3 regions of the Micromonospora sp. FIMYZ51 genome follow, and region 3 is predicted to be linked to each of the others. Evidence: riboswitches for the same ligand, from Rfam matches in the RefSeq annotation. Region 3 holds a riboswitch; each other region holds the start of a gene.
What was found. A riboswitch is a leader RNA that binds a small molecule or an ion and turns the genes downstream of it on or off. The one in region 3 is predicted to bind S-adenosylmethionine.
Positions count from the first base shown of each region.

Region 1 (7,468 bases), 2.4 Mb from region 3:
CGTCGGCCGGTACGCCCTGCTCACCGCCGCCCTGGTGGTGGTGGTCGCTGCCAATGCGCTGGCCGCCGGCCTGCTCGCGCTGGCCTTCGTCGGCGCCGGGCTGCCGGTTGTCGGCTCGGTGGCCGCCAGCGCGAGCATCGGCGGCATCGGCGTCGCCTTCACCGGTGTCGCCGCGGTCACCGCCCAACTCACCGTCACCTCCCGGGGCGGCAACGCGCTCGCCGCCGCCGCGGTCGGGGTGGCGTTCCTGCTGCGCGCGGCCGGCGACGTGCTCGGCGAACGCGAGGCCGGTGGCGTCCGGCTGGAGAGCGCCTGGCCGACCTGGCTGTCGCCGCTGGGCTGGGGCACCCAGGTGCGGGCCTTCGGCACGGAACGCTTGTGGGTTCTCGCGCTGCCCGTCGCCCTGCTTCTCGCCGGGGTGGCCGTGGCCTTCGCGCTGGCCGAGCGCCGGGACGTCGGCGCCGGTCTGTTCGCCGCGCGGCGCGGGCCGGCGCGGGCCGCCGCCGGGCTGCTCAGTCCGGCCGGGCTGACCTGGCGGCTGCACCGTGGCTCGCTGGCCGGCTGGGCGGTCGCGGTGGCGGTGCTCGGGCTCTGCATGGGGGTGGCCGGTAACGAGGTCGACGCCATGATCGCCGAGAATCCGCAGACGGCCGAGGTGATCGCGGCACTCGGCGGCGGGTCGGAACTGGTCGACGCGTACCTGGCCGCGATGCTCGGGTTGTTCGCGCTCACCATCGGGGCGTACGTCGTCCAAGCGCTGCTGCGTACCCGCAACGACGAGTCGGACGGGGTGCTGGAGGCGCTGCTCGCCACGGCGGTCGGCCGTACCCGATGGCTCGGTACGCAGATTCTCGGCGCGGTTCTCGGCGGGTTGACGCTGATGCTGCTGGCCGGCGTCACCACCGGCCTCGGCTACGGCCTGGCCGCCGGCGACCCGATCGGCTGGACCGTCGAGTTGGCCGGGGCGGCGCTGCTGCGGCTACCGGCCCTGCTTGTGGTCGCCGGGGTGGTGACCGCCCTGTTCGGCGCGCTACCGCGCTTGTCGGTCGCGCTGAGCTGGACGGTGCTCATCGTCTACCTGCTGCTCGGCCAGTTGGGCGCCGTGCTCGACCTGCCGCAGGCCGCCCTCAACCTGTCGCCCTACACGCACATTCCCTCGGTACCCGCCGCCGACCCGGCGGTGCTGCCCCTGCTCACCCTCACCGTCGCGGCGGTGGTGCTGCTGGCGGCCGGTCTGACCACCTTCCGCCACCGCGACACCCCGCGCTAGCCGTTAGGAAGGGGCCCTTCCTAACGCCTCGTGCATAGGAAGGGCCCCCTGTTAACGTCCGGCGCGGCGCTCAGAGCACCTGGGAGAGGAAGCGGCGCAGGCGGGGGTGCCGGGCGGACTCGAAGATGGCCGCCGGTTCGCCGGCCTCCAGCACCACGCCGGCGTCCATGAAGGCGACGGTGTCCGCGACCTGGCGGGCGAAGCCCATCTCGTGGGTCACCACCACCATGGTCATGCCCTGCGCGGAAAGGTCCGCCATCAGCGCCAGCACGCCCTTGACCAACTCCGGGTCCAGCGCCGAGGTGGCCTCGTCGAAGAGCATCACCTCCGGCTGCATGGCCAGCGCGCGGGCGATGGCGACCCGTTGCTGCTGCCCGCCGGAGAGGTGCGCCGGCCGGGCGTCGGCCTTCGCGGCCAGCCCCACCCGGTCCAGGTGTTCGCGGGCGAGCGCCGCCGCCTCGTCCTCGCCGAGCTTGCGGATCCGGCGCAGGGCGAGGGTGATGTTGCGCAGCACGCTCATGTGCGGGAAGAGGTTGAACTGCTGGAACACCATGCCGATCCGCTGGCGCAGGGCGTCCGGGTCGTCGCGCAGCACGCTGCGGCCGTCCAGCAGCACGTCGCCGCGGTCCGGTTCGAGCAGCCGGTTGACCGTACGCAGCAGGGTCGACTTGCCCGACCCGGACGGGCCGATCACGCAGGCGGTGGCGCCCCGGGCCACGTCCAGGTCGACTCCGCGCAGCACCCGGTGCGGCCCGAAGGCCAGGTGTACGTCGCGCAGGCTGAGACTCACCGAGGTGCTCATCGTTGGTTGCCTCCGGCGGCGCCGGGCAGCGCCAGGTCCAGGTCGTCGGGGTCGTCGCCGGCCGGCCCGGTGGCCGGTCGGCCGTGCCGCAGCCGCCGGTCGATCCAGTTGACCACGTGGGTCAGCGGCACGGTCAGCGCCAGGTAGCAGAGCCCGGCCAGCAGCAGCGCGGACTGGTTGCCGGTGTTGGCCGCGTAGTCCTGCCCGATCCGGAACAGTTCCCGCTGGCTGGCCAGCAGGCCCAGGAAGTAGACCAGGCTGGAGTCCTTGATCAGGGCGATCAGCTGGTTCACCCAGGCCGGCAGGATCCGGCGGATGCCCTGCGGGATGATCACCACCCGCATCGCCTCCCACCAGGAGAAGCCAAGCGCGCGGGCGGCCTCAAGCTGGGTGGCCTCCACCGACTGGATGCCGGAGCGGAAGATCTCCCCGAGGTACGCGGACGCGATCAGCGACAACGCCAGGATGCCCAGCGGGTACGGGTTGGGCCCCCACACCTGCATGCCGAGCGGGGCCAGGCCGACGCCGATCAGCAGGATCGTCGCCGCCGCCGGCAGGCCGCGGAACACGTCGGTCCAGACCCGGGCCGGCCACCGCAACCATCGGGTACGCGAGATGCCCGCCACGGCCAGCACGATGCCCAGCGCCGAGCCGAGCAGGGCGGCGGTGACCGCCAGGATCAGCGTGTTCGGCAACCCGACGGTGAGCATCTCGGGTAGTGCCTCGCGCATCGACTCCCAGTCGAAGAACGTCTCCCACAGGGTGCGCAACGGATCCACGGTCAACCTCCGCCCAGCTCGCTCGTCGTCCTACCTCAGGAAGCGGCCGACGCCGAGGGCGCCGCCGAACCGGCCGCCGTGGGCGCCGCCACGTCGCCGCTGCCCGGGGTGAAGTCGTCCGGAATCGGCCGACCCGGGTAGTACTGCTCCTGGAGCCGGGTCCAGGTGCCGTCGGCGATCACCTCGTCCAGCGCCTTGTTCAGCGCCTCGCGCAGCGCGTCGTTGCCCTTGGCGAAGGCGTACGCGGTCGGGGCCGGGCTGAGTTCCGTCGCGGCCACCGTGATCTTGCCGCCGCTGTCCGCTGCGGTCTTCTCACCGATCTCGGCCGGGGCGATCCAGGCATCGGCGGTGCCCGCCTTGAGCTGGTTGATCGCGCCGTTGTAGTCGGGCACGCGTACCGGGTCGAGGCCCTTGTTGGTGGCGTAGTCGTCCTGGACGGTGCCCTGCACGACCACCACCCGCTTGCCGGGCAGTTCGTCGAAGCTGCTGAGCGTCGAGCCGGCGGGCACGTCCAGGCCGAAGTAGCCGAAGTCGTACCCGTTGCCGAAGTCGACGGTCTTCTTCCGCGCCTCGGTGATGGTGATCGAGGAGCTGCCGACGTCGAACTTGCCGGTGTTCACCTGGGACAGCAGGGCCGAGAAGTCGGTGCCGACGAACTCCACCTTCAGCCCCAGCTTGTCGGCGGCAGCGACCAGCAGGTCGTTGTCGAAGCCGGTGAACTTGCCGTCTTTGAGGTACACGTTCGGCGGGGCGTCGGTGAGCGTGCCGGCCCGCAGCACCCCCGGTTGGAGCAGGTTGTACGGGTTGTCGGCGCTGCCACCGGCGGAGTCGGAGCCGCAGGCGGTGAGGGTGGCGGCGCCGAGGATGGTGGCGACGCCGACGGCGGCGGCCCGGGTCAGGGCAGGAAGGAATCGCACGGTGTCTCCTGGTTGAGCTACGGCGGGCACGGACGTGCCACACCGACGGTCCGCCGCAGGACGGACCGCTGGAACGGATCGTGGGAAAGCGAAAGATCGGTCGGCGACCCGACCGGCGCGGTCAGCTACACGCGGCGCTGCACACCCGCATCATGTCGACGTGCCGGCGTTGGGTCAGGCCGAAACCGGGTGCGACGGGAGCGGGTCGGGGATCGTACGGCATGGCTCTCCTCCAGGTCGTGATGACCTGGGCAACCAGGCCACGCTTGCATCGGAGGCTGCTCCGACGCCTGGTCCTCACCCGGGGCACCCCTGCGCGGACGAGGGTTGCCGGCCAGCGAGCCGGGGCTTGACGCTGGCACTCATGACCTGCCGACGAGGCTAGCAGCCGGTCATGGGGCAGCGTCCACCGGTTATGACGGCCCTCACGCGGATGGCCGGCGTACGGGGGTGTTGCCCGGGGGCCGCGTGATCCCTTACGGTCTGTTCAGCGGTGGGCGGTGCGGTCCGCATCCGAGCAGACACCGTCGGTGGTTCGCCACGTGGGCCGGGAGGGTGGAACTCCCGAGGCCCCACGCACGTGGCGGGGGTGCCGGCGGACGAGCCCCGCAACGTGGGACGGCGCGTCGAGGCGCCGAGCCGGCGGGGCGCGGACACCCACCGGGAGCCCCAGTTGTACCTCACCCCGCACGAGCAGGACCGCCTGCTCGTTCACGTGGCGGCCGACGTCGCCCGGCGTCGCCGCGAACGCGGCCTGCGCCTCAACTATCCGGAAGCTGTCGCGATGATCACCGCCTTCCTGCTGGAGGGCGCCCGCGACGGGGAGTCCGTGGTCGACCTGATGGCCGCCGGGCGCACCGTGCTGACCCGCGACGACGTGCAGGACGGCATTCCCGAGTTGCTGAGGGAGGTGCAGGTGGAGGCGACGTTCCCGGACGGCACCAAGCTGGTGACGGTGCACCACCCGATCCCGTGATCCCCGGGGAGATCCTGCCGGCCGCCGGACCGGTGGAGATCAATGCCGGCCGGCCGGTGACCACGCTGCTGGTGGTCAACACCGGCGACCGACCGGTGCAGGTCGGCTCGCACTACCACTTCGCCGAGGCCAACCCGGCCCTGGACTTCGACCGGGACGCGGCGTGGGGGCACCGGCTCGCCGTACCGGCCGGCACGGCGGTGCGCTTCGAACCGGGCGTGAGCCGCAGCGTCGAGCTGGTGCCGCTCGGCGGTGCCCGGCTGGTACCCGGCCTGCGGGGCGAGTGCGGCGGCGCGCTGGACGGGAGGCGGGGCGCGTGAGCATCGTGGCACGGGACCGCTACGCCGCCCTGTACGGGCCGACCACCGGCGACCGGATCCGGCTGGCCGACACGAACCTGCTCATCGAGGTCGAACACGATCACTGCGTCGGCGGCGACGAGGCGGTCTTCGGCGGCGGCAAGGTGATCCGCGAGTCGATGGGCCAGTCCCGGGCGACCCGCGCCGAGGGCGCCCTGGACACCGTCATCACCGGCGCCGTGGTGCTCGACCACTGGGGCGTGGTCAAGTCCGACGTCGGGCTGCGGGACGGGCGGATCGTCGCGCTGGGCCGGGCCGGCAACCCGGACACCATGGACGGAGTCCATCCCGACCTGGTCATCGGCCCGGCCACCGAGGTGATCGCCGGCAACGGCCGGATCCTCACCGCCGGGGCGGTCGACACGCACGTGCACTTCATCTGCCCGCAGATCGTCACCGAGGCGCTGGCCAGCGGGGTCACCACCCTGGTCGGCGGCGGCACCGGCCCGGCCGAGGGCACCCGGGCCACCACGGTCACCCCGAACGCCTGGCACCTGGCCCGGATGCACGAGGCGCTGGACACGTTCCCGGTCAACGTGCTGCTGCTGGGCAAGGGCAACACGGTCTCCACCGAGGCGCTCTGGGAGCAGTTGCGGGCCGGTGCCGGCGGGTTCAAGCTGCACGAGGACTGGGGGACCACCCCGGCGGCGATCGACGCCTGCCTGCGGGTCGCCGACGCCTCCGGGGTGCAGGTCTCCATCCACACCGACACGCTCAACGAGGCCGGGTTCGTCGCCGACACGCTGCGCGCGATCGGCGGCCGGGCGATCCACTCGTACCACACCGAGGGGGCGGGAGGCGGGCACGCGCCGGACATCATCACCGTCGCCGGTGAGCCGAACGTGCTGCCGTCGTCGACAAACCCGACCCGCCCGTACACCCGCAACACCCTCGCCGAGCACCTCGACATGCTGATGGTCTGCCATCACCTCAACCCGGCCGTGCCGGAGGACCTGGCCTTCGCCGAGAGCCGGATCCGACCGTCCACGATGGCCGCCGAGGACCTGCTGCACGATCTCGGCGCGATCTCCATCATCGGCTCGGACTCGCAGGCCATGGGTCGGGTCGGCGAGATCGTGCTGCGGACCTGGCAGAGCGCGCACGTGATGAAGGCCCGGGTGGGCGCGCTGCCCGGCGACGGTCGCGCCGACAACCACCGGGCCCGGCGGTACGTCGCGAAGTACACCATCTGCGCGGCGATGGCCAACGGTCTCGACCACGAGATCGGGTCGGTGGCGCCGGGCAAGCTCGCCGACCTGGTGCTCTGGGAGCCGGCGTTCTTCGGCGTACGTCCGCACCTGGTGATCAAGGGCGGCATGATCGCGTACGCCCAACTGGGTGACGCGAACGCCTCCATCCCGACGCCGCAGCCGATGCTGCCCCGGCCGATGTTCGGCGCGTACGGGGGTGCGGTCGCCGCCACCAGCCTGGCCTTCGTCGCCCCGGCGGCGCTCGACGCGGGCCTGCGGCTGGACGTACGGCGCCGGGTGGTGCCGGTGACCGACGTGCGCTCGCGCGGCAAGGCCGACCTGCCGGAGAACGGTGCCCTGCCCCGGATCGAGGTCGACCCGGACACCTTCACCGTGCGGATCGACGGCGAGACGGTCGACCCGGATCCGGTGGCCGAGCTGCCCATGGCCCAGCGGTACTTCCTGTTCTGATGACCACTTCGACGATGCTGCTGCTCCTCGCCGACGGGCGGTTCCCGGCCGGGGCGCACGCCCACTCGACCGGGCTGGAGGCGGCCGTGGCGGCCGGCCGGGTGACCGACCTGGCCACCCTGGACGCGTACCTGCGTGGTCGACTGGCCACCGCCGGACTGGTCGCGGCGGCCTTCGCGGCGGCGGCGCGCCGGGCGGCCGGGTCGGCGCGGCGGCGGGCGGTACTGGTCCGGCTGGACGCCGAACTGGACGCCCGTACCGCCTCGCCGGCTCAGCGTTCGGTCTCCCGCCGACAGGGCCGGGCGTTGCTGCGGGCCGGCCGGCGGATCTGGCCCACCGCCACCTTCGACGATCTGCCCGCCGAGCCGGGCGGGCCGCATCAGCCGCTGGTGCTGGGTCTGGTCGGCGCCGCCGCCGGCCTCGACCCGGGACAGGTCGCCACGGTCGCCGCGCACGGCACCGTGACCGGCTCGGCCAGCGCCGCCGTACGCCTGCTGGGCCTCGACCCGTACCAGGTCCAGGCCCTGCTGGTGCGGCTCGCCGATGCCTGCGACGCGGTAGCGGCGCGGGCTACGCGGGCCGCCGAGGTAGCACCGGAGCGGCTGCCGGCCCCCGCTGCGCCGCTCGCCGACATCCATGCCGAAGCTCACGCCACCTGGGAGGTGCGTCTCTTTGCGTCCTGAATTCGCACACGACGAGTCCGT
Region 1 is NZ_CP134706.1:3,886,266-3,893,733, reverse strand. It holds gene QQG74_RS17695 (anibiotic ABC transporter) at 1-1,270, shown strand, start outside; gene QQG74_RS17690 (amino acid ABC transporter ATP-binding protein) at 1,341-2,072, opposite strand; gene QQG74_RS17685 (amino acid ABC transporter permease) at 2,069-2,851, opposite strand; gene QQG74_RS17680 (ABC transporter substrate-binding protein) at 2,887-3,768, opposite strand; SAM riboswitch class IV at 4,026-4,138, opposite strand; gene QQG74_RS17675 (urease subunit gamma) at 4,442-4,744, shown strand; gene QQG74_RS17670 (urease subunit beta) at 4,741-5,064, shown strand; gene QQG74_RS17665 (urease subunit alpha) at 5,061-6,764, shown strand; gene QQG74_RS17660 (urease accessory UreF family protein) at 6,764-7,447, shown strand; gene ureG (urease accessory protein UreG) at 7,437-7,468, shown strand, end outside.
Region 1: another riboswitch for S-adenosylmethionine. It lies ahead of QQG74_RS17680 (ABC transporter substrate-binding protein); the one in region 3 lies ahead of QQG74_RS06875 (GNAT family N-acetyltransferase).

Region 2 (7,468 bases), 2.0 Mb from region 3:
GAGCCTGCCCGCCACCGACCTGCCACCGCCACCGGATTTCTGCTCGGTCAGGGCACGGGTCGTCCCCTTTCCACCTCGGTCAGTGGCACCGGCTCCTCCTCGTCACAGCTCCTCCTCGTCACAGCTCCTCCTCGTCACAGCGACAGTTGCCAGTTGCTCCACTGATCGAGCACCCGGAAGCCAAGCCGCTCGTTGATGGCGATCATGTGGTCGTTGCTCGCCGCGTTCCAGGTGTCGATGGCCCGCACCGCCGGCTCGTGGGCGAGCAGGTGCCGCAGGTTCTCGATCTTGGCGAGCAGGCCGAGTCGGTGCCCCCGGTGATCCGGATCGACGATCGTGATCTGCTGGTACGCGTGCCAGTCCGCGGCGGCACCCAGATCCAGCAGCGTCCAGGCGACCAGCCGGCCGGATGCGGTGTGCCGGACCCCGGCGTGGTAGCGCCGCCGACCCCGCGCCTCGAGCACCTGCTCGGTAGCGCGTACCCGCTCCGCGTCCACCTGCTCCGGCTCCCACGCCAGGTCGCCCATTGGCGCGTCGACGAGCAGCCGACCGTCCAGGTACGCCACATCGGCGATCAACTCGTCCGGTGTGTCCCCACGCCAGAACAGCACCTCGTACCCGGTGGCGCGGCCCCGGGCCTCGGCCAGCAGCGCGTCCAGGTGTGCCTGGTCGAGACGGGCGGTGTCGAGTCGCCGCCGCACGTCGGGCAGGGCGTCGACCGCGCCGACGCTGAGGGCGAAGGCGCTTCCCGGTGACGGGCGGTCGGGCTGGCCGGGAAGGTGTGCCTGGCTCATCGCGCTCACCCGTCGGCGTCCGCGCTCGCGCAGCACGGCGACGCCATGCTCGTACAGCGCCCGGCCCACACCCCGCCGCCGGTACGCCGGATGCACGACCAGCTCGGCGGAGGCGTTGTCGGTGTTGTCCAGCTGCGGCAGGTCGAGCATCAGCAGGCCGGCCGGTTCGCCGTCGACCCGGGCCAGCAGGTGGATCGGTTCGTTGCCCGGCATCGGTTGGCGGAGCAGGGTCATGAACCGCCGACGGCAGAACGGCGGAAAGTCCGGCATATCGGCGGCCACCTGTGCGGCACCGACCTGATAAGCCTGCTCGATGGCGGCCTCGTCGGCGGCTCCGAGACGGGTGACACTGATCCTCATGTCCGCAGCGTGCGCCACGGACAGCGCAACGGGCCAGCGAATATTCGCTGGCCCGTTCGCACGTTGGTCGGGAGGGTCGATCGCACAACGCCTCCGGCGTTGGGTCGTACAGACTAAAAGTCTCCGGCGAAACGCCCTCCCGCACGGAGCATCTTGCGCCGTCCGGTTCCTGTCGTCAAGTCCCCGCCCGCGCGTTTCGCAGAATGCAAGGAAGGGCCCCTTATTAACGCCTGGTGCATAGGAAGGGCCCCTTCTTAACCGGCAAGTCAGCTGAGCAGGCCGGCATCGCGGGCGGCCCGCAGGGAGGGCTTGATCCGGTGGGTCGGGCCGACCTGGCCGGCGACCGCGTCCAGGGTCTTGAGGCCCTCGCCGGTGTTGAACACCACGGTCTCGGCGGCCGGGTCGAGCTTGCCGGACTCGATCAGCTTGCGCAGCACCGCGACGGTCACTCCACCGGCGGTCTCCGCGAAGACCCCGGTGGTACGCGCCAGCAGCCGAACTCCGGCGCGGATCTCGTCGTCGTCGGCGTACTCCATCCAGCCGCCGGTGCGGCGCACCGCCTCCAGCGCGTACAACCCGGCGGCCGGGTCGCCGATGTTCAGCGACTTCGCGATGCCGGTGGGCTTGACCGGGGTGATGGTGTCGGTGTCGGCGTGCAGAGCGGTGGCGATCGGGTTGCAACCGGCCGACTGGGCTCCGAAGACCTTCCAGCCGCCGGCCGGCGCTTCCACCAGCCCGATCTCGACCAGCTCGCTGAACGCCTTGTCGATCTTGGTGAGCAGCTCGCCGGAGGCCATCGGGATGACCACCTGGGCGGGGATGCGCCAGCCGAGCTGCTCGGCCACCTCGTAGCCGAGCGTCTTCGAGCCCTCCGCGTAGTACGGCCGGACGTTGACGTTCACGAACGCGGTGTCCTCGAACTCGTCGGTTTCCACCAACTCGCCACAGAGCCGGTTCACATCGTCGTACGACCCGTCGATGGCGACCAGGTCACCGCCGTAGACCGCAGTGGTCACCACCTTGCCCTGCTCCAGGTCGCTGGGGATGAAGACCACCGACGGGGCACCCACCCGGGCCGCGTGCGCGGCCACCGAGTTGGCCAGGTTGCCGGTGGAGGCACAGGCAAAGCGGGAGAAACCGAGGGCACGGGCGGCGGTCAGCGCCACCGACACCACTCGGTCCTTGAACGAATGGGTCGGGTTGGCGCTGTCGTCCTTGACCCAGAGCGCAGCGGTGAGACCCAACTCGGCGGCGAGCCGGTCGGCGGCCACCAGCGGGGTGAAGCCCGGGTCCAGGGAGACCCGGGTGGCCGGGTCCTGACCGGCGGGCAGCAGGGCGGCGTACCGCCAGAGATTGCGCGGGCCGGCCTCGATCTGCTCGCGGGTGACCGAGGCGAGCGCGGCCGGGTCGTAGTCGACCTCCAGCGGGCCGAAACACTCGTAACAGGCGTGCTGGGCGGCGAGCGGGTAACGGGCCGAACAGGCGCGACAGACCAGGGCACGGGCGGGACTGGCGGTGGTGTCGATACCGGGAGCGGCGAGCGTCGACGTCATGTCGAAGTCCTCTCATCTTTCCCCGCATCGCACCGTACGGCGGGGACGGAATTGGCACCTGCCCCGTCTTACGCTCAACGGTGAGCGCTCTGGGGTGGTTGCCGGGGCGTCGTCGGGCCGTATCCCTCAGCCCCTCTGGATGAGGTATGCAGTTGTGTCGTCGAGTCTAGGCAATCAAGCGGCGCTCGTCGCCCACCAATCCCAGCCTGTGAGCGATTCCTCAGCGGCACCGTCGCGTGCCCCGGTGCCGCTGAGCACCGCCGTCAGGCTGGCACGGACCGCCGTTCACCGGCGTCGAGCGCCACCGCCTGTGCCGTCCGCTGCCGCAGCAGGGTGTCCAGCGCCCAGTTGCCCGGGCCGAGCACCGCGATCAGGAAGAACGACCAGCAGAACAGCACGGACAGCTCACCGTGGTTACGCAGCGGCAGCAGCGCCTCGGGCTGATGGACCACGAAGTACGCGTACGCCATCGAGCCCGACGCCAGCAGCGCGGCTGGGCGGGTGAAGAGGCCGACGAGAACCAGCGCGCCACAGAGCGCCTGGATCAGGGCGGCCCACCAGCCGGGCCACTGCCCGAGTGGGACTGGATCGCCGCTGCCACGGTTGCCGCCGAAGACGCCGAACAGGGACGCCAGGCCGTGGCAGAGGAAGAGTAAACCGATGACCATGCGGAACAGGGACAGGGCCGGCCCGCCGAACCGGTCAGTACGCATTCCGGTACCTCCAATGGAGATGAGTGGTGGGCAACCAGAATGCGGGATGCGATAGATAGTTGTCGATGCAATCTCTTCCTTTGGGAACGCTCCCACACTCATGGTACCGACTGGAACTTCCGAAATCCGCCCCACTTTGATCGCGGCCCGCCCGCACCACCGGTCAAACCGACTGGCTAGCGCAGGCGAAGACGACCACACCCATCGACGCCCGCCATGCCCGGAGATCGAGTACGCAGCACCGCCACCCCACCCGATCGGCCACCGACAAGCTGCCCCCACCAACAGATCTTGGAAAGATTCCGCGAGCGACGAACGGAACGTTTCCCACAATTCACCTGACGCAGCCGGTGGCGGCTCCTCCTGCCCACCGGCCGCTGCGTCCGCCGCGCTCATCACGGCGGTGCGTGCACGGCACGCTGACCACATCTTGGGCGCGGCTGCCCATGACCGGGGTCACCGGTGACGGCGGACGGTGCGACGATGACGCGATGCGGGGGACAGCTCAGGCTTCGGTTCGCACGGAGATGCCCGGCGGTCGCGGCGACCGGCTCGGCGGTCGCGCTTATGGACTCGGGCGGCGCCGAAGGCTGGTCGCGTTGCTGGCCACGGTTGCGCTGGTGGCCGGCTGTGCGCCGGTCGAGCGGCCGGGTGACACCGGAGTGGGCGGGCCCGACGTGGATCCGGTCCGGGTGTCGCCGTGGCCCACCGAGCCGGACCGCACGCCGCCGGAGGGCGCAAGACCGCCAGACGGTACGCCGCGGAATGGTACGGAACCGCTGACCGGCCCGGAGCCGACCAGTTGCCCGGAGGCCGGCGTACGGATCCGGTATCTGGGTGGTAGCGCCGCAATGGGACTGCGTGCCATCGGACTGGAGCTGGTCAACTGCGGGACGGAACGGTATCGGCTGCACGGCTACCCGGCGCTGCGGCTGCTGGACGCCGACGGGGAACCGATCACGGTCCGGGTGATCCCGGGGGCGAAGGGGATCACCTCGGGCTTCGACGATCCGCCCCGACCGCTGGTGCTCGCGCCGGGCGAGGCGGCGGGCGCGGCCGTGCTCTGGCGCAACCTGGTCGACGATCCGACCGTGGTCGCGACGAACGCCGAGCGGCTTGACGTTGCCCCGGCGCAGGGTCAGCCGATGCAGGACGTCGGCATGACGGGGCGGATCGATCTCGGCAACACCAACCGGGTCGGCGTCAGCGCCTGGAAGAAGCAGCCACCGACCACGCCGGCCCCGATACCCTCACCCCTCTCGCCCACCCCCTCGCCCTCCCCCGCTCCCCTGCTCTGACACCCCGGTCAGGAGGTGATGTCTTTGCGGGTGAAGCGCCAGAAGGCCAGGCCCCAGAAGAGGGTGGCGTAGCAGATCGCGGAGATGGCACCGCGGACGATGTCGTCGGTCTGCACGGGGGTGGAGAGCAGTCCCAGCCAGGCGTTGCTGTAGTGGGTGGGCAGGAACGACCGGATCGCGCCGAGCGCGGTGATCTGGTCCAGGATGCTGGAGAGGATCCAGAGCAGTACCGCGCCACCCACCGCACCGAGTGCCGCGTCCGTGAGCACCGAGAGCAGGAACGCCAGGCCGGCGACGACCAGCAGCACCACCGCCAGGTAGCCGAGCACCGCGAGCAGCCGCAGCAGCCCCTCACCCGGCTCAAGTTGGGCGGCGACCGTGCTGCGCAGCGGTGACCAGCCGTACCGGAGGGTGCCGATCAGCAGGGCCGTGCCGGCGAGCAGCAGCAACGCCAACGCCGAGTAGGTGAGCGCGACCAGCAGCTTGATCGCGAGCAGGCGGGCCCGGGGTACCGGCACCGCCAGCAGGTAGCGCAGGCTGCCCCAGCTCGCCTCGCTGGCCACGGTGTCACCGCAGAACAGCGCCACCACCACGACCAGCAGGAACGAGGCGGAGACGAAGATGCTGAAGAGGGTGAAGTTCAGTCCGCCCGAGGTGGCGAACGAGACGAGGCTGCCGAACTCGCCGCGACCGTTGTCGTCGTCGCCGGAGTCGAACTGGAAGGCGATCAGGATGATCAACGGCAGCAGCACCATGAACCCGAGCGCCAACTGGGTACGCCGCCGCGCCGCCTGCCGGCGGAACTCCGCGCCGAACGGCAGCGTCCGCGACGGCCGGTAGCCGGCCGCCGCCCCCGAGGGCGCGACTCCGGTCGCCATCCCGGCCGTCCCGGACGACGGCGTCGGCTCGTCGCCGCCCCGCGTGGGTTCGACAGTCGATCCCGCCATCACCGGTCCCCGCTTCCCCGAGAGTTCTCGCCGACCAGGGCGAGGAAGGCGTCCTCCAGGCGGCGCCGGGGCACCACCCGGTTCACTCCGACACCGGCCCGCACCAGCTCGGCCACCACCTCGCTGCGGGCGGTGCCGTCGGTGTCGACCACCAACTGCCCGTCGGTGTCGTCGAGCACCCGTACGCCACCGAGACCGTCGAGCACGGTCCGGGCCGCCGCCGGGTCGCTCACCTCGAACAGCACGCTTGGCGAGTCACCGACGATCTCCTCGACCGGCCCGGCGGCCACGATCCGGCCCTTGTTCACCACCACGGCGTGGGTGCAGGTCTGCTCCACCTCGGCGAGCAGGTGGCTGGAGACCAGCACCGCCCGGCCGTCGGTGGCGTAGCGCTGGAGCACCCGGCGCATCTCGGCGATCTGCGGCGGGTCCAGCCCGTCGGTCGGTTCGTCGAGCACCAGCAACTCCGGCAGGCCGAGCATGGCCTGGGCGATGGCCAGCCGCTGCCGCATGCCGTGGCTGTACTTGCGTACCTTCCGGTGCACCGACGAGCCCAGGCCGGCGATTTCCAGCGCCTGCTCGAAGTGGGCGTCGGCCGCCGGCCGGCCGGTCGCCCGCCAGTACGCCTTGAGGTTCTCCAGGCCGGACAGGTGCGGCAGGAAGCCGGGGCCCTCGACCAGCGCGCCGATCCGCGACAGCACCGGCGAGCCGGGGACCAGCCGGTGGCCGAAGACGTAGATCTCCCCAGCGGTCGGCTGGGTCAGCCCCATCAGTACCCGCAGGGTGGTGGTCTTGCCGGCACCGTTGGGGCCGAGCAGGCCGACCACCTGACCGGGGTGCACCTCGAAGTCCACCTCGGAGACGGCGACGAAGCCGTCCGCGTACTCCTTGCGCAGGTGGCGCACGGCAAGCGGGGTGTCCGCGTACTCCGGGTGGATGCTGGTGTCCTGGCGGCGGTGCCGCCAGCGGACCACGGCGACGACCGCGACGAGCCCGAGCACGATCGTGGCGAGCAGCCCGGCCAGCACCCAGCGCCAGAGCAGCGCCTCGGTCGGGATGGGTTCCGCGTCGACCGTCGGCAGGCTCACCGGCGCGTCGCCGACCGCCACCGTGTGCACGGTCGGCTCGATCGGGGTGGCGTACGCCTGATCCGACGTGGCGACGACGAGCCGGAGCCGGTGCCCGGCCTCGACCCGGTGCACGATCGCCGGCAGGGTGACGGTGACCGGCTGCGCGGCCTCGATGCGCTCCGGCAGGCCGGTCAACCGGATCGGGGCGATCAGCCCGCTGGGCAGGGTGGTCGCGCCCTCCTGGTCCACGGCGTAGAGCTTGACGAAGAGGACCGCCTCGCCGCTGGCCGAGGCGGCGCGCAGCTGCACGGTCGGCGACCCGACGATGTCGACGGCCTCGGCGAGCGGTTCCGAGGAGAACCGGGCGTGCTGCCCGGGAATGTCACCGGCCACCCCGCTGAGCAAGGAACTCAACGAGCCGGCGAAGGGCACCGACGAGATGGCGGCCGGGTTCCGGCCGGGCGGGTTGGCCACCGGCTGCGGCGGCCCGGTCACCGTGATCTCCCGCCGGGAGTCGCCGGCCAGGCCGGGGTATTCGGCGGTGCGGTAGCCGGTCGCGACCAGGCCACGGTCCATCGCGTCGAAGCCGGCGATCCGGGAGAAGGTGAAGGTGTCGGCCGGCTGCTCCCCGGTCTGCGCGACGTAGTGGTCGAGCCACTGCACGGTCAGGAACTTCACCCGGTCGGAGTCGGTACGCGGGCCGGCGCCGCCGTCGTGACCGCCGGTGAACCAG
Region 2 is NZ_CP134706.1:6,489,432-6,496,899, forward strand. It holds gene QQG74_RS29215 (GNAT family N-acetyltransferase) at 135-1,154, opposite strand; gene thrC (threonine synthase) at 1,421-2,707, opposite strand; SAM riboswitch class I at 2,717-2,853, opposite strand; gene QQG74_RS29225 (DoxX family protein) at 2,971-3,420, opposite strand; gene QQG74_RS29230 (DUF4232 domain-containing protein) at 4,020-4,718, shown strand; gene QQG74_RS29235 (ABC transporter permease subunit) at 4,727-5,596, opposite strand; gene QQG74_RS29240 (alpha/beta fold hydrolase) at 5,665-7,468, opposite strand, start outside.
Region 2: another riboswitch for S-adenosylmethionine. It lies ahead of thrC (threonine synthase); the one in region 3 lies ahead of QQG74_RS06875 (GNAT family N-acetyltransferase).

Region 3 (7,468 bases):
CCGGTCTGATCACCGCCGTGGTCGCCGGTGCGGTGGCGGCCGTCTTCGGCGGCTCGAACCTCCAGGTCTCCGGCCCGACCGGCGCGATGACAGTGGTGCTGGTGCCGGTCGTGGCGCAGTTCGGGTCGACAGGCGTACTCATGGTCGGTGCGCTGGCCGGGCTGATCCTGATCGCCCTGGCCCTCGCCCGCCTCGGCCGTTACGTCCGTTACCTGCCGGTGCCGGTGATCGAGGGCTTCACCGCCGGCATCGCCGTGGTCATCGCCCTGCAACAGGTACCGGCCGCGCTCGGCGTCACCGACGCACAGGGCGACCGGGTGTGGGCGGTGGCGGCCGACGCGGTCGCCCGTTTCGTCGTACACCCTCGGCCGGCCGCCGTCGCGGTGGCCCTCGGTGTCGCGGCGGTGATGCTGCTCGGTGCCCGGTGGCGTCCCGGGCTGCCCTTCTCCCTGCTCGCGGTGGCCGCCGCCACGCTGCTCGCCGAGTTCGCGCCGGTCGACCTGGTCCGGATCGGTGCGCTGCCGCAGGCGCTGCCCGCGCCGTCGCTGGACTTTCTCGACCTCGGGGCGGTGGGTGTGCTGCTGCCTGCCGCGTTCGCGGTGGCGGCGCTTGCCGCGCTGGAGAGTCTGCTCTCGGCCACCGTCGCCGACGGGATGACCGTCGGCCAGCGGCACGACCCCGACCGGGAACTCTTCGGGCAGGGCCTGGCCAACCTGGCCTCCCCGCTGTTCGGCGGCATCCCGGCCACTGCGGCCATCGCGCGTACCGCCGTAAACGTACGGGCCGGAGCGGTCTCGAAGCTGGCCGCGCTCACCCACGCGGTGGCGCTGGCCGGCATCGTGCTGGCTGCCGCCCCGCTGGTCGGCCGCATTCCGCTCGCCGCCCTGGCCGGAGTCCTGCTGGCCACCACGGTACGGATGGTCGAGGCGGCGTCGCTGTGGGCGCTCGCCCGCGCCACCCGGGGCGACGCGCTCGTGCTGGTGCTGACCTTCGCCGTCACCGTGATCTGGGACCTGGTCTCCGCCGTGGCCGTCGGCGTCGGCGTGGCCGTCGTGGTGGCGCTGCGCGCGATCGCCCGCAGCGTGAAACTCGAACAGGTGCCGCTCGACGCCAGCGAGCACACCGCCGAGGAGCAGGCCCTGCTCGCCGAGCACATCGTGGCCTACCGGCTGGACGGGCCGTTGTTCTTCGCCGCCGCGCACAACTTCCTGCTCCGGCTCTCCGACGTCGCCGACGTACGGGTGGTCATCCTGCGGATGTCGCGGGTCTCCACCATCGACGCCACCGGTGCCCACGTTCTCGGCGACGCCATCCGCCGGCTCCAGGGACGCGGCATCACCGTGCTGCTCTCCGGCGTCGTACCCGGCCACGACCAGGTGCTCGACGCCCTCGGCGTGGCCGACCAACTGCGCCGCGACGGACTGGTCTTCGCCGACACCCCGGCCGCCATCGCGTACGCCCGAGCCCTCGCCCTGGCCCCCACCGGGTGACCGGGGAGGCGACCCCGCTCATTGACTGGCGCCGTATCCGTAGGGACCGTGGGATCGTCGTGCGACGGGTAATTTGCAAACGGGCGAGGCGAGGAGAAGACAGGTGGCTGCTGGCGGCTTTTCGTCGAGACGGCTGGTTCGCGTGCGGCAGCTGCTTGAGCGGCACGTCGAGTCCGGCCTTGTTCCGGGCGCGGTGGCCGTCCTCGCCCGCAAGGGCGAGGTGCACGTGGTGGCGACGGGCAGGCTCGCGTTCGAGGGCGTCGGATCGAGCACGCCGATGGCGGGCGACACGATCTGTCGCCTGGGCTCGATGAGCAAGCCGATCGCCGCCGCGTGTGCGATGACGCTCGTCGAGGACGGCACCCTGCGGCTCGATGACCCGGTCGACGACCTGCTCCCCGAGCTGGCCAAAATGACCGTGCTCACCGATCCGCACGGGCCACTGGACGACACCGTTGCGGCGCAGCGTTCGATCACGCTGCGGGATCTGCTGACCTACACCCTCGGCATCGGCATGGTCCCTGCCCAGCCGGGAACGGTTCCGATCGCCGATGCGCTGGACACCCTCGGCAGCCCGTCGCCGGACGAGTGGCTCGGCCGGCTCGGCCGGCTTCCACTCGTCCACCAGCCGGGCGAGCGCTGGATGTACCACACCGCCGCCGACGTGACGGGTGTGCTCATCGCCCGGGCCACCGGCATGTCCTTCGAGGATGCCTTGCGCGAGCGGATCTGCGACCCGCTCGGGATGAAGGACACCGCGTTCAGCGTGGGCGGCGAGAGCATGGATCGGTTCGCCACGGCGTACGAACGGGACAGCGCCCCCAGCGGTGCGGCGATCGTCGAGGACACCCCCGACGGGCGGTGGAGCCGGCCGCCGACATTCGAGTCAGGGGGCGGCGGGATGGTCTCGACCGCCGACGACTACCTCGCCTTCGCCTCGGCGTTGCTCGCGGGCGGCGCCCACTGCGGCGAGCGGGTGCTTTCGCGGCCGGCGGTGACCCTGATGACCACCGACCACCTGTCTGCCGAACAGAAGGCGATCTCCGGATTCTGGCCGGGCTACTTCGACGCGATGGGCTGGGGTTTCGGAATGTCGGTCCGGACCCGTCGTACGCTGCTGGGCCCCTCGGTCGGCAGCTACGGATGGCCCGGCTTCTACGGCACCGCCTGGTACAACGATCCCGCCGAGGAGCTGACGACGATCCTCATGATGCAGCGGGCGCACTTCGGCGACCAGACGCTGCCCATCTGGCACGACTTCTGGAACGCCGTCTACCAGGCAATCGACGACTAACTCGACCGCTGTAGCGCGGTGACGAGATCACCTACCGAGGTCGAGGGGTTTCCTGCGGGCGGCGGATCGAGTCGTGCTGCTCGCTGGCATGCGGTCGCAACCCCATCCCGAAAGCTGTCGAAGTTCAGTGCCGTCTTGTCCCAGTCTGCCAAACGCACCCCTGACGCTCGGGCTGTCTCCGAAGCCTCTCCGGGCGAGTAATGGTCGACGTCACAGACGGCCCACGCCTCGTCGTAGTCGTTCTCCTGCTGCCGGCGGTACGTGCCACGTACCAGATCGACGGGTGAACCGCGCTCGACGGCGACCGCGACCCTGACACTGACCCAAGGTTCCCGTTTCAATGCTTCGAAGTAGGCGCGCTCGGTGGACTCGCCGTTCGTCGTGACCAGTACGGTCCGCCGCTGCTCCCGTGTTGCCGGCCCTCTGCGCAGGTCCGTCTCCCGGCCGCCCGCATGCACCATGCGACCCGTTTGGCGCTCACGACGTCGAGGCGTCATCCGTACCTCCACGGTTGGTGAGTGCCTGCTCGAACAGGTGGGTCGAAAGGTCCGGCACCGCACCGTAGTTGCCGTTCAGGTACCGACGCTGTCGATTCTCGCCTTCCTTCCGAGGCTTGAAATCCGTCAGCGGATAGAGCGAGGAAGCGCCTTGGTCGTCCTTTTCCACGAACCAGATCTCGTCGCGGCGCAGGATCTCCTCCGCATCGAGAGTGCCGAGCAGCGCGGCGTCGTGGCTGGTGAAGATGAGCTGACTACCCAGCGGGTTGGCCTCCGGGCTGCGGAAGAGGCTGATGAGCTTGGCGGTCAAAATCGGGTGCAGGCTGGCGTCGATCTCGTCGATCAGCATGGTGGCACCGGTCCGGAGCATCGCGGCGGCGTGCAGCCCCAGGGTGAGAAGTTGCCGGGTACCGGTCGACTGGTCTCGAAGTTCGAGCAGAGCGGTGCCGTTGGGGCCCTGGTGGGCGAACTGGATCCTCGATCGTTCGAGCACCGCCCACCGACGAGCCCGCCGCTGAACGAATGTGCGATCAGTCGGCAGTGCCGGCTCGTGAGTGCTTTCGCTCGGTCTTGGGTTGACCACGACGCCGACGATTCCGACGTCGGCAGCTTGCAACAGTTCAACGGCCAACTGGAGCATGTCCTGGTCATCCGCGTCGTTAGGACGGAGAAGGCTGGACAAGACCATCTCGGGTTCCATCCGCTGGCCTGCCAGGTAGAACCAGCGGTAAGTGTTGTGCAGCGGTTGCGGGTTCGTCGGATCCGGCTCTGGACGGCTGTGGCCGAAGCGGGCAACAGTGCTGAGGAAAAGTGCAGCTGGCGCGGTGATCTCTGCAATTTGCTCCAGGGGCCGCCGGCCTGACTCCTCGCCCCAGGCGAAGTTGTCCCCATCGCGTTCGAAGATGCGTCGCTTGCGGCCCAACGGATAGTGGTAGAGCCACTCTTCAAGCACCCGATCGTCGTCGATCGTGAACCCGTAGGTGTGCCGGACGTCGCCGAGCATAAGGTCTACGACATAACGTGATGGCTGCCCGACGTTCTCAGGATCCAGTCGGAAAGGTTCGCGGAACAGCCCCACCCCGGGCTCGACCGCGCGGTCAGACTCCACGACCATCTGCCGCATGAACGCCAGAGCGCCGAGGCAGTTGGACTTGCCGGACGCGTTGGCCCCGAAGATGCCGACAACCCTGACAGCCGGGGTCGGAGGCCCACCCGCCTCGATGTTGTCTCCGTAGACCGGTGTGAGGTTGAGCTGCTGCTCGTCGCGGAACGAGCGGTGGTTGGCAAAGCGGAAACTCAGCAGCATCGGCGGTGTGCCCCTACCTGGTGGGCGGTTACAAACGCATCTCTGCGAGTAAACCACGAAGAGGTGGGGGAAGCCCTTCATGGGCAGGTGCTGCTGCCGGGTGCCGGAGCAAAGGGCGTACAGGCCGACGGAGGAAGTGTCAGGGCGTGCTCGCACAGGCCGTGTCGAGCTGGCTTGGGCCGGTGGCGTCCGGCCAGGCCATTCGGAACTTGCGGGGAGAGCCGTTGAGTCGGGACGGGTCGGCGCCGGGTGGTGACACCGTCGCCGTCTCGACATGGCAGGCTCCGCAAGCCTGGTAGAACCGCTGCGCCGCGGTGTTCTGCTCCAGCACCCACAGGTAAAGGCCGTGGGTCGTCGCGTGTGCCACCGCGGCTCGGGCGGCGTGGGCCAGGAGCGCGGTGCCGACACCGGTGCGGTGCTGGTCGTACGTGACGTGCAGGTTGTCGACGAGGCTGCCCCACTGCGGGTCATGGTCGAACATGACATGGACGAAGCCGATCAGCCGGCCGCCGTCCTCGGCCACCACGGTCCGGCTGCGGGTGGGGTCGGCCAGGCGGGTCGACCAGACCGAGCGCCGGTCGGCGACGACATCGCCGTCGAGGAAGGAATCGGAGTACGCGCCGCGATAGTAGCGACGCCAACTGTCGGCGTGCAGCAGCGCGATCTGCCCGGCGTCGTCAACGTCGGCGAGGCGTACTCGCAGCAGATCGTCCTGCTTGAATGCCTGGTCGGATTCCCCGTCCTGGCTGGAGATGGGAGTTGGCACGAAAGCACCTCCGGGCTTCGCAGCTTGCTCGACATCACTCGTGCCGAGCCGGGTCCTCACCCGGAGCACCCCGCCCACGATCGGAGGGTTGCCGGCCAGCAAGCCGGGGCTTCGCGCTGGCGCTCATGACCTGTGTAGACCGTACCAACTCCGCCGCACTTCCGGCGTCCTGCACCGGTTGTCCGAGGCAGTTCGCACCGCGCCGTAGCCTCCGCGATAACCTGTTGGCGGGCCACGGCAACCGCTGCTAGCTTTCCGGAGGCCGTGCGAGAAACCGAGGAGGTGGTACCCGTGAACGTGTCGACATGGGTGCTCCCCTCAGGGGTCACGGTCGGGCGATAGGTCGTCCGGGAGCGCCGTTCAGCGCACTCCCGAAAGGTACGACCATGGAGTTCATTTCCGAACAGCGCCTCGACGACGGCGTCCGCGAGCGCGAATTCACCCTCGGCGAGATCCCCGGCATCCTGTGGACGCCTCCCTCCGTAACCGCTCCGGTGCCGCTGATTCTGCTCGGCCACCCCGGCGGACTGCCGATGATGTATCCCCGACTGGTGGCCCGGGCCCAGCACTGCGCGGCGGAGGGCTTCGCCGCAGCCTCCATCGAGCTTCCCGGCGGCGGTAACCGGCCCCGTTTCCTCGCCGTCGAGGAGGCCCGCGCCGACCTGCGCCGGGCGTTGCAGGCCGGCGAGCGGGTCGACGACGAGATCGTCGACCGGCTCGTCCTCCCGCTTGTCGACAAAGCCGTCCCGGAATGGCGGGCCACCCTCGATGCCCTGCTTGCGTTGCCCGAAATCGGCGGCCCGGTCGGCTACTCGGGAGGGATCATCGCCATCGGCGTCCGGCTGGCGGTGGTCGAGCCGCGCATCCGGGCGGCCCTTCTGTTCGCCGGGAGTTTCGTGCCCCGCAGCATGTTCGAGGAAGCCCGGCAGGTCAGCATTCCGTTGCAGGTGCTGCTGCAATGGGACGACGAAGGTAACGACCGGCAGTTGGCGCTGGATCTGTTCGACGCCTTCGGCTCCCGGGAGAAGGCGCTGCACGCCAACATGGGCGGACACACCGGCATCCCGCATTACGCCGGAGAAGGCGCGAACCGGTTCTTCATCCGGCACCTGAAGTAGAGGTCAGCCCGGCCGGCAGTCTGCCCGCTCATCCGGGCAACGTACCCGATCAGCGTCGAGTGATCAGGGACGCGAGGACAGGTCGACCGCTTCGGCGAGAAAGACGTCCAGCTCGCTGTCCGACATGCTAGGACTTACTTGTTCGTGAGAGGCCGTGTGGCTTGTCAGCCGGAAGATGCAGGGCTCACAACCTGGTGGCCAGCGCTGCTGCTTCAGCGAGAAGCTCGTTCAGCTCGTCGTCACCGACAGCGCCATTGCCCAAGATTTCCAAGATCACCAATCCCTGGATCCGCCCGGCCATCTGGGGCGCTATGGCCGTCTCGACATCGGGATCCACAGCGGCCCGGATCAGCGTCTCGGCTGCGTTGGCGTCGATCTCCGGGGTGCCGGCGGGGGCAGCTGCTCGCATGTCGGCAACGAACCGCATGATCTCGCCTGCGGATGTCCGCTCGTCGAAGCGCCGGTTGACGGCGAAGTAGAAGACCGCACCGAGCAGCGTCGGGAAGCCGTCCCAGCCGATCTCATCGAGGCGGGCTTCGATCCGGTCGTTGGCCTCGTGATCGCCTCTGACCATCGTCCGGATGTAGTCGACCATCTCAGGGCTGCTCATCAGATCGCTTCCTCTCGCGGTGTTTCTTCACCATGTTCCAGACACCTCGAAATCCCACGACGATTGCGCCAGCAGCCATGATGACCGACGTGACCGGGTGCTCCAACTGAGGGCGGTCGACCGGCGTGCCGGGGTCGGAGGCCGTGGACGTCGTGCTACCACTCGATCCCGATCCCTTCAGGCCCTTTTGCAGCTCGCGAAAGCCGGTCGTGATGGCCTGCTCGGTCTGCTTGAGGGTGTCCTCGGTATCGTCTGCCTTCTTGACGTGCCGGCGGAGGAACGCCTCGCCCTTGCGGTTGCGTTCCTCCGTCTCCGCGACCAGGCGTTCGCCGGACGGTGAAGCCGCATCATCTGGTCCGGCGGGCGCGGCGCCGGGGGCGATCGTGT
Region 3 is NZ_CP134706.1:1,461,562-1,469,029, forward strand. It holds gene QQG74_RS06860 (SulP family inorganic anion transporter) at 1-1,490, shown strand, start outside; gene QQG74_RS06865 (serine hydrolase domain-containing protein) at 1,633-2,784, shown strand; gene QQG74_RS06870 (AAA family ATPase) at 3,262-4,587, opposite strand; gene QQG74_RS06875 (GNAT family N-acetyltransferase) at 4,727-5,353, opposite strand; SAM riboswitch class IV at 5,369-5,484, opposite strand; gene QQG74_RS06880 (alpha/beta hydrolase) at 5,740-6,471, shown strand; gene QQG74_RS06885 (hypothetical protein) at 6,656-7,081, opposite strand; gene QQG74_RS06890 (hypothetical protein) at 7,068-7,468, opposite strand, start outside.